DNA from 2 places in the Hungatella sp. SB206 genome. Region 1 is predicted to be linked to the other one. Evidence: riboswitches for the same ligand, from Rfam matches in the RefSeq annotation. Region 1 holds a riboswitch; the other holds the start of a gene.
The links. Region 1 has a riboswitch for thiamine pyrophosphate ahead of thiW (energy coupling factor transporter S component ThiW). Riboswitches for the same ligand answer to the same signal wherever they lie in the genome.
Positions count from the first base shown of each region.

Region 1 (7,588 bases):
ATCGACGATCAGCAGTGTGGAAATCTCTATCTTCCATACCGTATTTAATGTGAGCAATACGATACTCTTATTCCCCTTCGCGGGCCTTCTGGTAAAGGCATCAAGCTTCATGATCAGAGGCAGCAAAAAGGGAAAGGAAGAGACGGAAGGCTCCCAGATGGAGCGCCACCTGGACGAGAGAATTTTAGAGACGCCGTCCTTCGCCATTGAGAATGCGACACAGGAAGTAATCAACATGGGGAAAGCGGCGCTGGAGAATTTTGATATTGCGACAGCGGCCTTACTGGATAACAGCAGGGCGGAAGCGGAGCAGGTGGAGAAGCTGGAGGCAAAGATCAACCAGTACGAGAAGCTTCTGACCTCCTATCTGGTCAAGATTAACAATCAGTCCCTGAATGAGGAACAGCATCTGCTGGTGAAGAATTTATTCTATACGGTCAGCAACTTTGAACGCGTTAGCGACCACTGTGAGAACCTGTCGGAGCTGGCAGTGGAGAAGGCGGACAAGAATATCGTATTTTCCGTGGAAGCGGCCGGCGAGATGAAGGAAATGATAAAGACGGTGCGTTCCGCACTGGAGCACGCCATCAACGCCAGAGGCGGCGCCGGTATGTCTGAGGTACGGGCCGTGGTGCAGAGTGAGGAGAGCGTGGACATGCTGGAGGAAGAACTGAGAGAACGCCATATTGAGCGTCTGTCCAGCCATAAGTGTACGCCGGAAAACGGCATCGTATTTTTGGAGGCATTGAGCAACCTGGAACGTATTTCGGATCACGCCCATAACATAGCGGGATTTGTGAGAGATGAGATGTAGGAGGCGCGTATGGAAAGAATCTATGTGGTAGAAGACGACGACAATATCAGGGATTTAATCAGAATTGCCCTGGAGGGCTTCGGGTATAGTGTCTCCGCCTTTGAGATGGCGGAAGACGCCCTCAAAAGCATTGAGACAGACATGCCGGATCTGGCGGTGTTCGACCTGATGCTTCCGGGGATGGACGGCCTGAGTGCGATAAAGAGAATCCGGAAAAATGACGCCCTGGCAGACATGCCCATTATCATTCTGACCGCCAAGGACAGGGAATTTGACAAGGTGGCAGGACTGGATGGCGGCGCTGATGACTATATGACCAAGCCCTTCGGCGTCATGGAGCTGGCGGCCAGAATCAGGAGTCTGCTCCGCCGCAGGGCGAGAAACCAGACAGAGGAAGAGGTTTTAGAGAAATACTGCATCAGTCTGAATAAAAAGACCAGAGAGGTTTTAAGCAGCGGGAAAAAGGTAGAGCTGACTTTAAAAGAATTCGAGCTGCTTTTGTACCTTATGGAGAATCAAAGCAAGGTGGTCACCCGGGATGAACTCTTAAATCACATCTGGGGCTACGATTACGACGGAGAGACGAGGACGCTGGATATGCATATCCGAACGCTCCGCCAGAAGCTGGGCGAGGAGGGCGGCTTCTGCATCCGCACGGTGCGCGGTGTGGGCTACCGCTTTGTGAAGACGGAGGAAGGCTGATATGCGGAAGGCCATATTTGTAAAATTTATTCAGGTAATCCTGGCGGCGCTGATCTTAAGCAGCGCCATCTTTTATATAGCAGCCAGCAGCGCGCTCTTAAAGAGCTCCAGAAAGGACATGACCTACACTCTGCGGGCCATCGACAGCGTTCTCGACTATAGCGGGGATTTACAGGGCGAGGTGATGATGCTGGAGGAGACGGTGAATGACAACAGCAGCCGTTTTACGGTCATCAGAAAGGACGGTAGCGTCGCGGCCGATACGGGCGTGGTGGATACTTCTTCCATGGACAACCACCTGGACCGGGAGGAGATTAAGGAAGCACTGGAATCGGGGAGCGGCTCCTCCAGGAGATATTCCGATACGCTGAAGAAAAATATGCTGTACGTGGCTTATGAATCGGATCATTCTGACTATATACTGCGGATGGCGGTACCGTTTACCGGATTTAAGGAGTATTTGATTCTCCTTCTTCCAGCTGTCTGGCTCAGCTTCCTGGTGGCGCTCATCTATTCCGCCTGCTCGGCTGACAGCTTTGCGGCTTCCATCACGAAGCCGCTGAAGGAGATATCGCAGGAGATGCTGAAGGTCAACGGAGACTACACGGAGCTGACCTTTGAGACGTACCAGTATCCGGAAATCAACATTATCGCGGAGACGACGACGGAAATGTCAAAGAATGTCAAGGAGTATCTAAACCAGATCGAACTGGAGCGGCAGATCCGGCAGGAATTCTTCAGCAACGCCTCCCACGAGTTAAAGACGCCGATCACGTCGGTACAGGGCTACGCAGAGCTTCTGGAGAGCGGAATTATTCAGGATGAGGAACAGAAAAAGGACTTCATCCGGCGGATCAAGAAAGAAGCGATCCACATGACCAGCCTGATTAACGATATCCTGATGATCTCCAGGCTGGAGACGAAGGAGGCCGAAGAGGCGCGCCAGGATGTCCGGATGTCCATCGTTCTGGAGGACGTGCTGGAATCGCTGAAGCCGCTGGCAGCCTCCAATGAAGTTCTGGTCCACGCGGACTGCAAACCGCTGTGCATCTACGTAAGCGTCCGCCAGATGACGGAGCTTTTAAGCAATCTGCTCAGCAACGCCATAAAGTACAACAAACCGGGCGGAGAGGTCTGGGTGACCATTACAGAAGAAGACAAGGAAATGATCATACGGGTAAGGGACAACGGCATGGGAATTCCAAAGGAATCCCTTGGGCGCATCTTCGAGCGGTTTTACCGGGTGGACAAGGGACGAAGCCGCAAACAGGGCGGAACCGGCCTGGGATTATCCATTGTAAAGCACATTGCGGGTTATTATCACGGAACGATTACGGTACAGTCTGAACTGGAGGAAGGGACGGAATTTACGGTAAAGATTCCAATTTGACGAATTTTGTGATAGAATGAAAAAGGCTAATCACAAAAGGAGGTGTGCGGAGTATGAATCAATTTGTATTAACATGCTGTTCCACGGCAGATATGAAGAAAACGTATTTTGACGAACGTCAGATTCCCTATGTCTGTTTCCACTACTTAATGGACGGGGTGTCCTACCCGGATGATTTGGGACAGAGCATGCCGTTTGATGAGTTTTACAATAGGATTTCAAAAGGCGCCATGCCGACTACATCACAGGTCAACGTGGCTGAGTTCCATGATTTTTTTGGAGCTATATTAGAGGAGGGAAAGGATATTCTCCATATCAGCCTTTCCTCCGGTATTTCAGGGACCTATAATTCCGCCTGCAGCGCGGTGGAAGAGCTGAAGGAAGAGTACCCGGACCGGAAGATTCTGGTGGTGGACTCCCTGGGGGCTTCTTCCGGCTATGGACTGCTGGTGGACGCGGCCGCGGATTTACGCGACCAGGGCCTTTCTCTGGAAGAGGCGTACCGGATCACGATGGAGCGGAGACTTCACGTGCATCACTGGTTCTTTTCCACGGATTTAACCAGCTTCAAGCGGGGCGGCCGTATTTCTGCGACCTCAGCCATGTTGGGGACCGTATTAAACATATGCCCGCTGATGAACATGGATCACGAGGGACATTTGATTCCCCGTCATAAGATCAGGACAAAGAAAAAGGCGATGCAGGAAGCGGTCCGGATGATGGAAGAGCACGCCGATGGAAAGAACGGGTACAAAGGGAAATGCTTCATCTCCTGTTCTGCCTGTGAAGACGACGCCAGGGCTGTGGCCGAACTGGTGGAGACGCGCTTTCCGGAGCTGAACGGCAGCGTGCTGATCAACAGCATCGGAACCGTTATCGGAGCCCATACGGGACCGGGAACCGTGGCTTTGTTTTTCTTCGGAGACGAAAGAAAGGATTGACAAAAAAAGCAGGCAGTGATAGACTGACATACAACAGGGAGCTCGTGCGGCGGGCTGAGAGGAAGTGCTCAAACTTCGACCTATTACCTGATTTGGATAATGCCAACGTAGGGAAATATGAGATGACAGGGATATTTGCCGCCCATACCAGACGTTTGGTATGGGCGCTTTTTTTGTTTCATGGGAAAGTTTGTCCTATGAAACAAAAAACTCCGGGGGCTGCTGAAGCGGCCGCGCTCCGGCGCACGAGTCCGGCTTGCCGGACTCTTTGTATGTTATAGAAAAACACAGGAGGAACTGAAGATGAAATTTAATGTTAAGAAACTGGTAGTGAGCGGCATGCTGACCGCTCTGGCGGTGGCACTGTCCACCTTTTCCGTGCCGATCGGGGCGTCGAAATGTTTCCCGATTCAGCACATGGTAAACGTCATGGCGGGCGTATTTCTGGGTCCGGTCTACGGTATGGCGATCGCTTTCTGTACGTCGCTCATCAGAAACCTGATGGGTACGGGAAGCCTTCTTGCATTTCCGGGAAGCATGGTGGGGGCGCTGCTCTGCGGGCTGGCCTACCGCTGGACCGGAAAACTGACCGCCGCCTATGCGGCCGAGATCATCGGCACCGGTATAATCGGAGCGACGCTCTGCTATCCGGTTGCGGCGATTCTTATGGGAAAAGAGGTCGCCCTGTTTTTCTATGTGGCGCCATTTTTGATGAGTACGCTGTGCGGAACGGCCATCGCGGCGATTCTGATCGGCGTTCTCTGCCGTTCCGGCGCGTTTGGATACTTAAAACGCCAGGTTGCGGCAAAAGAATAGGCGGAGAAATTATTCTCCGCCGGTAATACGGGCGATCATGCGGTTGGGAAGGCAGATGATGGCTTCCCCGGTCCGCCGGATCGTCCCCTGGTTGACACAGACCTTATCCGGGCAGCTGGCCTCGGTGACGTGAACCGTTCCGTCTTTAATGACGATGTGGTTCGTTCCGCCGTTCCAGCCTTCGACGGTGAACTCTGTGTCTTTATTTAAATCAAGGGTTTCAATTACAACTCCATCCACCGATATTTCGACTCTCATAGGTGGTTTTGAAAAAATAATCCGCGTACCTGCATAAAGCAGCGCGGAAACTGCTAAAATAACAAGGATCAGAACGAGCTCCTTCTTCTTTTTTCCGATATGTTTATTCTCTGCACTCATCATTTTCTTTCCTGTTCTTTGTACTTTCGAGCAATACTGTGTTGAATTAGCATTATAAAGTGCTAAAATCCTACATATTTTTCCAATTCTCCAGCAATTGTCCTTCATAGTATAACACAATTTCCAGAATTATACATGAAGTTATAAAAATTTTATAAAATAATCAAAATCATTAAAAAAAGCATTGCTTGTATCGTTAAGAATATGTTAAAATAAAAACAAAGTAGTAAATCGTACATTTCAGGAGGAAATCATGAATAAAGGCAGTATGGATACGAAGAAAAAGGGACTGATCGGGCTGGGTGCGCTGGTGGTTCTGGCGGGAGCAACAATACTCGGATCCGATCCGCTTTACAAAGCAATTGATGATATGGCACGTCCGGCGATCTACACGGCGGGAACGTACACGGCATCTGCCCGCGGATATGGCGGACCCGTTACCGTAACGGTTAAGGTTTCCACAAAGGCGATCGAATCGATCGATGTAGTGGGAGAGAAAGAGACACTTCTGGATCAGGTAGTACCATCTCTTCCGGATGCAATTATTGGAAAACAGACGCTGGATATGGATGCGGTTTCAGGCGCCACACTCAGCAGCAATGCAATCATTAAAGCGGTGGAAAAGGCGCTTGCTGAAGCAAGAGGCGAAGCCGCGGAAGAAGAGACAACAAAGGCAGAGGAAACAGCGACTGGCTGGAATGACGGTACATATTCCTATGAATCCCCTGAATTCGATGACAACGGATACAAGGATCAGGTGAATATGACCATCAAGGACGGCAAGATTACGGCGCTTTCCTGGGACTGTGTCGATAAAGACGGAAAACTGAAGAGCAATCTCTCGATGGATGGCCAGTACGTTATGACAGAAGACGGCCCGAAGTGGTATGAGCAGGCGGATGCAGTCGTGCAATACGTGCTGGATCATCAGTCTCTGGACGGCCTGATCAATGAAGAAGGCTATACCGATACGGTAGCTTCCGTAAGTATTAACTTATATGGATTTGTAAACGGTGTGAAGGACTGCCTGAAGCAGGCGGCCGGAGAAGCCGGAACAAAGGCTGGTTGGAACGACGGATCTTACTCTTATGAGGCGCCGGAGTTCGACAGCAACGGATACAAGGATCAGGTAGCCATGACCATTAAGGGCGGCAAGATCACCTCTCTTACCTGGGACTGTGTGGATAAGGACGGAAAGCTGAAGAGCAACTTATCCATGAACGGCGAATACGTGATGACGGAGGATGGCCCGAAGTGGCACGAGCAGGCGGACGCGGTCGTGAAATACGTGCTGGATAACCAGTCTCTGGACGGTCTGATCAATGCAGATGGCTACACCGATACGGTAGCTTCCGTGAGCATTAACTTATACGGATTTGTAAACGGTGTGAAGGACTGTCTGAAGCAGGCAGCCGGAGAAGCCGGAACGAAGGCTGGATGGAACGACGGGTCTTACACTTACGAGGCGCCGGAATTTGACAGCAACGGTTATAAAGACCAGGTGGCCATGACCGTCAAAGGCGGCAAGATCACAGCCCTTACCTGGGACTGCGTGGATAAGGACGGAAAACTGAAGAGCAACTTATCCATGAACGGCGAGTATGTGATGACAGAGGACGGCCCGAAGTGGCACGAGCAGGCAGATGCGGTTGTGAAATACGTGCTGGATAACCAGTCTCTCGATAATTTAATCGACGCGGATGGCTATACCGATACGGTGGCGTCTGTAAGCATTAACCTGTACGGATTTGTAAATGGAGTGAAGGACTGCCTGCGTCAGGCATCTTCGGAAACCGCGGCAAAGAGCAGCTGGAACGACGGATCCTTCTCCTATGAGGCGCCGGAGTTTGACAGCAACGGATATAAGGATCAGGTTTCCATGACCGTGAAGGATGGAAAGATCACGGCTCTCACCTGGGACTGCGTGGATAAAGACGGAAAGAAAAAGAGCAATCTCTCCATGGACGGTGAGTACGTCATGACGGAGGATGGCCCGAAGTGGCATGAGCAGGCGGATGCAGTCGTAAAATACGTGCTGGAGAACCAGTCGCTCGACGGCCTGATCAATGAGGACGGCTATACCGATACGGTGGCTTCCGTGAGCATCAATTTATACGGCTTTGCCGGCGGCGTGGAGGACTGTCTGCGCCAGTCTTCGGAAGGCGGTACAGCGGCGGCTTCCGTGAACGCGGTAAAGGATGGAAGCTACTCCTATGAATCTCCGGAATTTGACGGCAACGGCTATAAGGATCAGGTTGCCATGACAATCAAGGACGGAAAGATCACGGCTCTCACCTGGGACTGTGTGGATAAGGACGGAAAGAAAAAGAGCAGCTTATCCATGAACGGCGAGTACGTGATGACAGAAGACGGCCCGAAGTGGCATGAACAGGCGGAATCGGTTGTGGCCTACGTGCTGGATAACCAGTCTCTGGACGGTCTGATCAATGAAGATGGCTATACCGATACCATCGCCTCCGTAAGCATTAATTTATACGGATTTACAGGCGGTGTGGAAGACTGTTTGAAGCAGGCTTCCAAGTAAAC
Region 1 covers NZ_CP096603.1:4,006,066-4,013,653, reverse strand. The annotation lists gene M1L66_RS17610 (Na/Pi cotransporter family protein) at 1-814, shown strand, start outside; gene M1L66_RS17605 (response regulator transcription factor) at 824-1,516, shown strand; gene M1L66_RS17600 (sensor histidine kinase) at 1,518-2,906, shown strand; gene M1L66_RS17595 (DegV family protein) at 2,960-3,847, shown strand; TPP riboswitch at 3,872-3,979, shown strand; gene thiW (energy coupling factor transporter S component ThiW) at 4,151-4,663, shown strand; gene M1L66_RS17585 (NusG domain II-containing protein) at 4,673-5,044, opposite strand; gene M1L66_RS17580 (FMN-binding protein) at 5,295-7,586, shown strand.

Region 2 (7,588 bases), 2.3 Mb from region 1:
TTCCAATTTTAAGGATTTCGGACATAATTTCTGATGAGAAGCAGCATTTTTTTATGCTGAAGCTGAAGACACTCTTTTTTCTGAACACATAGAAGAGATAAACTGCCGTGGAAACGATCTGGGAGATGGCTGTGGCAATTGCGGCGCCGGCGACTCCCAGGTGTAAGACGTAGATGAAAAACGGATCCAGAACCATATTTAACACAGCGCCTGTCAGAAGCGCACACATCGTGGTCTTTGCGGCCCCTTCGCTGGTTACGATATTGTTCATGGTGACATTGAAAATATTAAAGATGGACGAGACGACGTAAATACCCGCGTAGATTTCCGCATAGGGAAGAATGCTTTCCGTGGCGCCCAGGAGCCGCAGGATCGGTCTTAGAAAGAGGATGGTGCAGATAATGATCACTGCGCCGACGGAGATGCTGCTGTAAAGCGCCGTGCTGGCAACCCGGTCCGCAGTCTCCATTTCCCCGTGACCAAGCAATCGGGATATATAGGAGGCGGCGCCATTTCCAAATAGCAGGCCCAGTCCCACGACAACCTGTCCCAGAGGAAATGCGACAGAGATCGCCCCCATCTGGCTGGTTCCCAGCCCTCCGACAAAGTAGGCGTCCACCAGATTGTAAAGCGCATTGATCATCATGCCGATCATGGTGGGAAGCCCCATTGCTAAAAGCGCTTTCGGTATTGGGGCGCTTCCAAGCAGTTCCATTTTACTGTTGCGTTCATTCATGATTCATTCTCCCTTCTGTTGACACAAAATGTAAAATATAGTACTATAAAGTATAGTGAATACGGCCGTGAAGCCATAGTACTATAATTTATAGTATATGTCAAGCGGAAATAAGGAGGACATGATGGCGACAATAGATTTGATCGTATTGGGAATTCTGAAGAAGGAATCCCTAAGTGCCTATGATATTCAGAAGCTGGTGGAATACCGCAACATCTCGCGGTGGGTAAAAATCAGTACGCCTTCCATCTATAAAAAAGTAATTCAGCTGGAAGAGAAGGGCTATATCCAGAGCAGCATGGTGAAAGAGGGGAAAATGGCGGAAAAGGCGGTCTATACCCTGACCGAAGCCGGAGAGCAGGAATTTGAAAAGCTCATGCTGGAGATCGCGTCCGGCCCGATCCATATATTTCTGGATTTCAATGCGGTAATCGTAAATTTAACCAGCCTGTCTCAGGAAAAACAGCAGGAGTGTTTAAGCAGGATCGAGGGCAATGTGAAGATTCTGAAGGCGTATCTGGAAGAGAATATTGACCGAAAGGGAAATGCGCCGGGGATACCGGAGACGGGCATGGCCGTTTTGCAGCAGCAGTATATCCTGGCGGAGGCGATCGAAGCATGGATTAATTCTTTAAAAGAAGGCATAGAAAAATAGTCTTTCACGGGCTTTATGATTATGGTATACTATAAGAACTTAATGAGGTATTTTACAGACTTAGTGCGAATATACGGAGGGAAGGAATTATGATAAAGGAAATGGTGACAGAAGAATTTCTGGCGGAATTATCATCGAAGAAACCGACTCCCGGCGGCGGCGGTGCGGCTGCACTGGGCGGTGCAGCAGGGGTATCTTTGGGGCAGATGGTGATTAATCTGACTCTTGGCAAGAAAAAATATGCGGACGTGGAAGAGGAGATGAAGGAGCTTTTAGAGCAGCTGGAAACTCTGAAAGCAGAGTTTCTTCATCTGGCCGACGAGGATGCGCGGGTGTTCGCACCTCTGGCGGCAGCCTACGGTCTGCCAGGTACTACGGATGAGGAAAAAAAGCGAAAGGCCGAGGTGCTGGAGGGCCATCTCCTGACGGCAAGTCTCGTTCCGCTCCACGTGATGGAAGATGCGCAGAAGGCTCTGGTTATCATGGACATTTTGGCGGAAAAGGGGAGCCGGATGGCGGTCAGCGACGTGGGCGTGGGCGTACAGTTTATCCGAACGGCCTTAACCGGCGCGGTCATGAACGTATGGATCAATACGAAATCCATGAAAGACAGGGAGAAGGCAGAGGAACTGAACCGGCAGGCAGACGAGATGATGCGTTCCGGGACAGCGGCGGCGGATGCGGTCTATCAGAAGGTGGAAAACGCGCTGCGCTGAGACGTGCCGCCAGAAGAGGAAGATACAGACTGACAGAGCGTGAAATGAGAGGATTGAACGGATGATTACATTAAAGGGTGCAGAGGTTTCTGCAAAGATAAAGGAACAGACAGCAGAGATGCTGAAACAGTGCGGCGGCAGGATACCGAAGCTTGCCATCGTCCGTGTGGGTGAGAATCCGGACGACTTGTCGTATGAGCGGGGGGCGGTGAAGAAGATGGCGGCATTTGGCCTTTCCGCTGAAGTCTATGCCTATCCCGCGGACATTGATGATGAGGCGTTTAAGGCGGAGTTTCAGAAGATCAACGGGGATCCGGAGGTCGATGGGATTCTCCTGCTCCGTCCGCTGCCGAAGCAGATCCACGAGAGAGAGATTGAGCGCATGATCGATCCGGAAAAGGATTTAGACGGAATATCACCGGAAAATATCGCAAAGGTGTTTGCCGGGGACAGCTCGGGTTATGCGCCATGTACCGCGGAGGCGGTGGTGGAGACATTAAAAGCCTTTGAAATCCCGATCAGCGGAAAGCGGGCGGTGATCGTGGGCCGCAGCATGGTCGTCGGGAAACCGCTGTCCATGCTTCTGTTGAAAGAAAACGCCACGGTTACCATCTGCCACACGAGGACCGTGAATCTAAAAGAGACCTGCCGGAACGCCGAAATTCTGGTGGCGGCAGCAGGCCGGGCAAAGATGCTTGATAAAGAGAGCGTGGGAAAAGACGCGGTTGTGATCGATGTGGGCATCAATGTGGATGAGAACGGAAAACTCTGCGGAGATGTGGATTTCGAGACGCTGGAGGGAACCGCTTCCATGGCGACGCCGGTTCCGGGAGGCATCGGCGCGGTAACGACGGCCGTGCTTGCGAAGCATCTGGTGATGGCGGCAGCGGGAAAAGTACCGAGAAAAGGGTGAATGGAAAATATAAAAATGACCTTGCAGTGAGCTTGCTGAAATGTATAATTTCTCCATAGCATATCGGACAGCCAAAAAAGGATAGGGTGATTTTATGGTAGATAATGAATTACTGCTTGCGATATCGGGGTTACTTGATGCAAAGCTTGATGCGAAGCTTGAGCCAATACAAAATGACATTCGAAATATTAAACTGGACATAAAGAATGATATCAAACCACAGCTAAGGCTGTTAGCAGAAAACTATGTTCCTGCTGCTATACGTTATGAAAGCGAATCAGCAAAAATATCAGCTCTGGAGGCTGATGTAGAAATCATGAAGAAGGTGATTTCGAAACATAGTGAGAAGCTGCAGCAATTAGCATAGTAAGAAAAGATGAGATAAAAGAAGGTAAGAGGGCTGCGCCGCACGACGCAGCCCTCTTACCTTCTTTTTTTAATAATATAAATAGAACCGGTTTAAGAACTGATCGCCTGCTTTTTCACCTGCGCGATTGCCTTTGCCACTGGCGGCAGGCTGAGAATGACAACGGTTGCGATTGCTTCCGGCACGATGTAGGTGGCATTATATCCCAGCGTGTATAAAAATGGGTTCATACCTTCCGGTGCATAAGCGGCAAAAAATATGTAGCCGGAGAGCACATGGCAGATATAACGGCTGAAGATACCGAAGAGATAGCCAGTGATCAGACCATGCTTTTTCGAACTGAAAAGCCCGGCCAGTCCCAGTCCGGCGAAGGCCATCGGGTAGTCGAGAAGCACCTGAAGCGGAGCAAAGATATACGGTTCGATGAGGAACTGCAGGATTCCGTAGGCCATTCCGGTGATCAGGCCGGTTTTGGCCCCGTAGATGTAACCGATCAGGCAGATAAACATCATGGAAAATAAGGTGATGGAGCCGCCGAAGGGCAGGGATGCCACCTTAATGTAGGAAGTCACGACTGCGAGAGCCATGGCTGCGGAACAGGTAACAAGCTGTTTCGTCTGCATCTTCTGCGTCTTAAGGGATACTTTCCCCAGCTTATAGATGACAAATAACAGTGCGGCCAGTAAAATGATGAGCAGGCCATAGCCGGCGGGCTTCAGCAGATACTCTTCGCTGTCTGCCGCGTAGGTCAAGAAAAATGACATAAAAAAATCCTCCTTTGTTTACACACAGGAGGGGACTACTTTTGATGAAGTATGAATCATACTGCTTCCTTACGCCGGCATTATCCGGTTCAAGTAGTGAGGGTCATGTAAAAAATTCCATTCTCAGCCAATTGGCTCCCCTAGCGTGTCTTTTTCTGTTTTATTTTACGTGTGTGAGTATATCGCAAAATACGTAAAGTGTCAAGCAGAATGAAAGGGGGCGGAATAAACTTGTAAACTTACAGAATTATGAAGAATTGTGGTTCCTCATGAGGCTGAGAGGGATTTCGGGGTTTTTGTTCCGCCAGGGAGCCGGGGCCGGAGCGCTTTCCCCAGTTTCGGCGATTTTTGCAGGACGTCGGCAGCTCTTAGGCCGGAAGGATACAAAAACAAGGGTACCGATGACATTCATCGGGAACTCCTGAAGGACTTCCCGATTCAGGTCCTCTAAAAATCTGACTTTGAGGTCAGATTTTTCCCCTTGTTTTTGCACCCTTCCGGCCTAAGAGCTGCCGACGTCCTGCAAAAATCGCCGAAACTGGGGAAAGCGCTCCGGCCCCGGCTCCCTGGCGGAACAAAAACCCCGAAATCCCGGCTAAAGTTATTGACGAAAGCAGCTTTTCATAATTCTGTAAGTTTACAAGTTTATCCCAAAGGGGACAAATCCTCCCCTCCATGATACAATAGACAGGAGCATAAAAAATCTGACAGAGGGAGTGGAGGGAATGAGCAGAATTCTAATTGTGGAAGATGATACTGAGATTGTGAAAAATCTGATCATCCTGTTGAGAGAAGAGGGATTTGTATCTTTTTCTGCGTCTGGACGGAAGGCCGCACTGGAGGCGATCGAGAGGGAAAATTTTGATCTGGTATTGTTGGATGTTGCACTGCCGGATGGAAATGGATATTCTCTCTGCAATGTGATAAAACGAAAAGGGGATATTCCCGTGATTTTTCTGACAGCTATGGGTGATGAAGCGAGTATAGTGACTGGGTTTGATTTAGGGGCGGATGACTATGTATCCAAGCCGTTTAAGCCGCTGGAGCTGGTCTCGAGAATTAAGAATGCTCTTAGAAGGTATGGGAAGAGCCCGGCGATATTTCAAATATCTGACTTGAGAGTGGATTCGGTAAAAGCTTCCGTCAGTAAAAGTGGAAAGGACATTCTGCTTTCTGCTTTGGAATATCGGCTGCTGCTGGTCTTTTTAAACCATCCCGGCCAGGTGCTGTCGCGGGGGCGGCTGCTTGAGGAACTATGGGATATTGCCGGGGATTATGTGAATGATAATACACTGACCGTTAATATCAAACGGCTTCGTGATAAGATAGAGACGGACGCATCAAATCCGGCCATTATAAAGACGGTTCGCGGGCTGGGCTACAGGTTGGGGGACTGATATGGGACTGCTGAGAAATCCGGAGGTAAAAGAAGTTTTTCGTTTCCAGTTCTTTTTTACGCTGGCTGCTGCGGCTGGTGCTGCACTGTTTCACCCAGTCTTTGCAGTTTATGTTCTTTTCGTAAGCATGGTCTGCGCTGTAAGGTACCTGGCATTTACGAAAAAGAGATACGATACTGTTTCGGAGTTAAATTACCAGATGGACCGGATTCTGCATGGTGATTACCATATGGATCTGATTCCGGATAAGGAGGGAGAACTGGCCCTCCTGACAAGTGAAATCTATAAGGTAACCCTGCGGTTGAAGGAGCAGGCGGATGCTCTGGAGCAGGAGACGAGATATTTGAGCGATTCCCTGGCGGATATTTCGCATCAGATCAGGACTCCTCTGACTTCGATACGCATGATTGTACCAAGGCTGCAGCGGGAAGAGCTGACTTCGGAGGAGAGACGGAAATACGTCGGGGAAGTCATTGGGCTGCTGTCACGGACGGAGTGGCTGATCGCTTCTCTGTTAAAAATGGCCAGGCTGGAGTCAGGAACGGCTGTTGTTCAGTGTGAACGGATTTTCGCCGCAGAGGTGGTGGAAAAAGCATTAAGTCCGGTGGATATCCTGATAGATTTAAAAGAGATCACGTGTGAAGTGTCCATAAAGGAGAGCACAGGATTTATAGGGGACTTACAATGGTCCGCAGAGGCGGTGGGAAACGTGATTAAGAACTGTGTGGAGCACATGCCTGAAAGGGGAAAGCTGGAAATCTATGGAGACGAAAATCCGGTCTATACAGAACTTTTGATTGCGGATTCAGGACCAGGCATTGCTTCGGAGGATATTCCCCATCTTTTTGAGCGTTTCTACAGGGGAAAAGATTCCGGAACGGATCATGTCGGAATCGGGCTTGCACTTTCACGTATGATTGTTCATCGGCAGAACGGCACGATTCAGGTGGAAAACCGCAGGGAGGGCGGGGCCAAATTTACAATTCGTTTCTATAAGGGGGCTGTCTGAACAGCTCCCTTTTCGATTGCCGGGAGAATCATTCAGTGACAAAAACGTAATGAAACAGTCACGGACACGTCACCGGGTTCATGGTATACTATCGGAAAAAGTAAGGAGGAACGCCATGGAGATTTTAAGAATAGAGAAGCTATGCAAGGTTTATGGGAAAGACGAGAGCCGGGTAGATGCTTTGCAGAACCTGTCCCTGTCTGTGCAGAAAGGGGAATTTGTCGCTATAGTTGGACAATCAGGTTCAGGAAAATCTACGCTGCTCCATTTAATTGGCGGTGTAGACCGGCCCTCATCCGGAGAAATTTACGTTGACGGAAAATCGGTTTATACAAAGAACCAGGAAGAGCTGGCTATATTCAGACGCAGACAGGTAGGGCTGATTTACCAGTTTTACAACTTGATCCCTGTCCTTAATGTAGTGGAAAATATTGTGCTCCCGCTGAAACTGGACGGGCAGAAGGTGAATGAGGAGAGGCTTGAGGAGTTGCTTGAGGTTCTGGGACTGGAGGACAGAAGAAACCATCTGCCCAGGCAGCTTTCCGGCGGCCAGCAGCAGCGGGTGTCCATTGGACGCGCCTTAATTAATGCTCCCGCGCTGGTACTGGCAGACGAGCCCACGGGGAATCTGGACAGCAAAAACAGCCAGGAGATTACGGAACTGCTGAAGTATTCCAATCGGAAGTATGGACAGACGCTGATTCTCATTACCCACGATGAGAATATCGCTTTGCAGGCGGACAGGCTGATCCGCCTGGAAGACGGGAAAATTGCTTCGGATGAGAAAATCCGGTAAGGAGGTATGGTATGTGGAGAATATATTCGGTCCATTATATGAAGCATAATAAGGCAGCCAGTATTTTTATCATGGCGTCCGCACTCCTCGCTTCCATGCTGCTCTCATTTCTCAGTGTATTCTTTTATAACCTGTGGATGGATCAGAAATACCAGCTTTTTCTGCAGACAGGATCGGCAGATGAGGCGGTTACTCCGCTGATTCTTGCGTATTTATTTATTCTGATTATAGCGAG
Region 2 covers NZ_CP096603.1:1,659,501-1,667,088, forward strand. The annotation lists gene M1L66_RS07215 (MATE family efflux transporter) at 1-736, opposite strand, end outside; gene M1L66_RS07220 (PadR family transcriptional regulator) at 861-1,391, shown strand; gene M1L66_RS07225 (cyclodeaminase/cyclohydrolase family protein) at 1,481-2,107, shown strand; gene M1L66_RS07230 (bifunctional 5,10-methylenetetrahydrofolate dehydrogenase/5,10-methenyltetrahydrofolate cyclohydrolase) at 2,169-3,020, shown strand; gene M1L66_RS07235 (hypothetical protein) at 3,115-3,387, shown strand; gene thiT (energy-coupled thiamine transporter ThiT) at 3,480-4,151, opposite strand; TPP riboswitch at 4,201-4,303, opposite strand; gene M1L66_RS07245 (response regulator transcription factor) at 4,877-5,548, shown strand; gene M1L66_RS07250 (sensor histidine kinase) at 5,550-6,557, shown strand; gene M1L66_RS07255 (ABC transporter ATP-binding protein) at 6,673-7,353, shown strand; gene M1L66_RS07260 (FtsX-like permease family protein) at 7,365-7,588, shown strand, end outside.
Region 2: it holds a riboswitch for thiamine pyrophosphate, as region 1 does, so the genes downstream of both, thiT (energy-coupled thiamine transporter ThiT) here and thiW (energy coupling factor transporter S component ThiW) in region 1, are expected to answer to the same signal.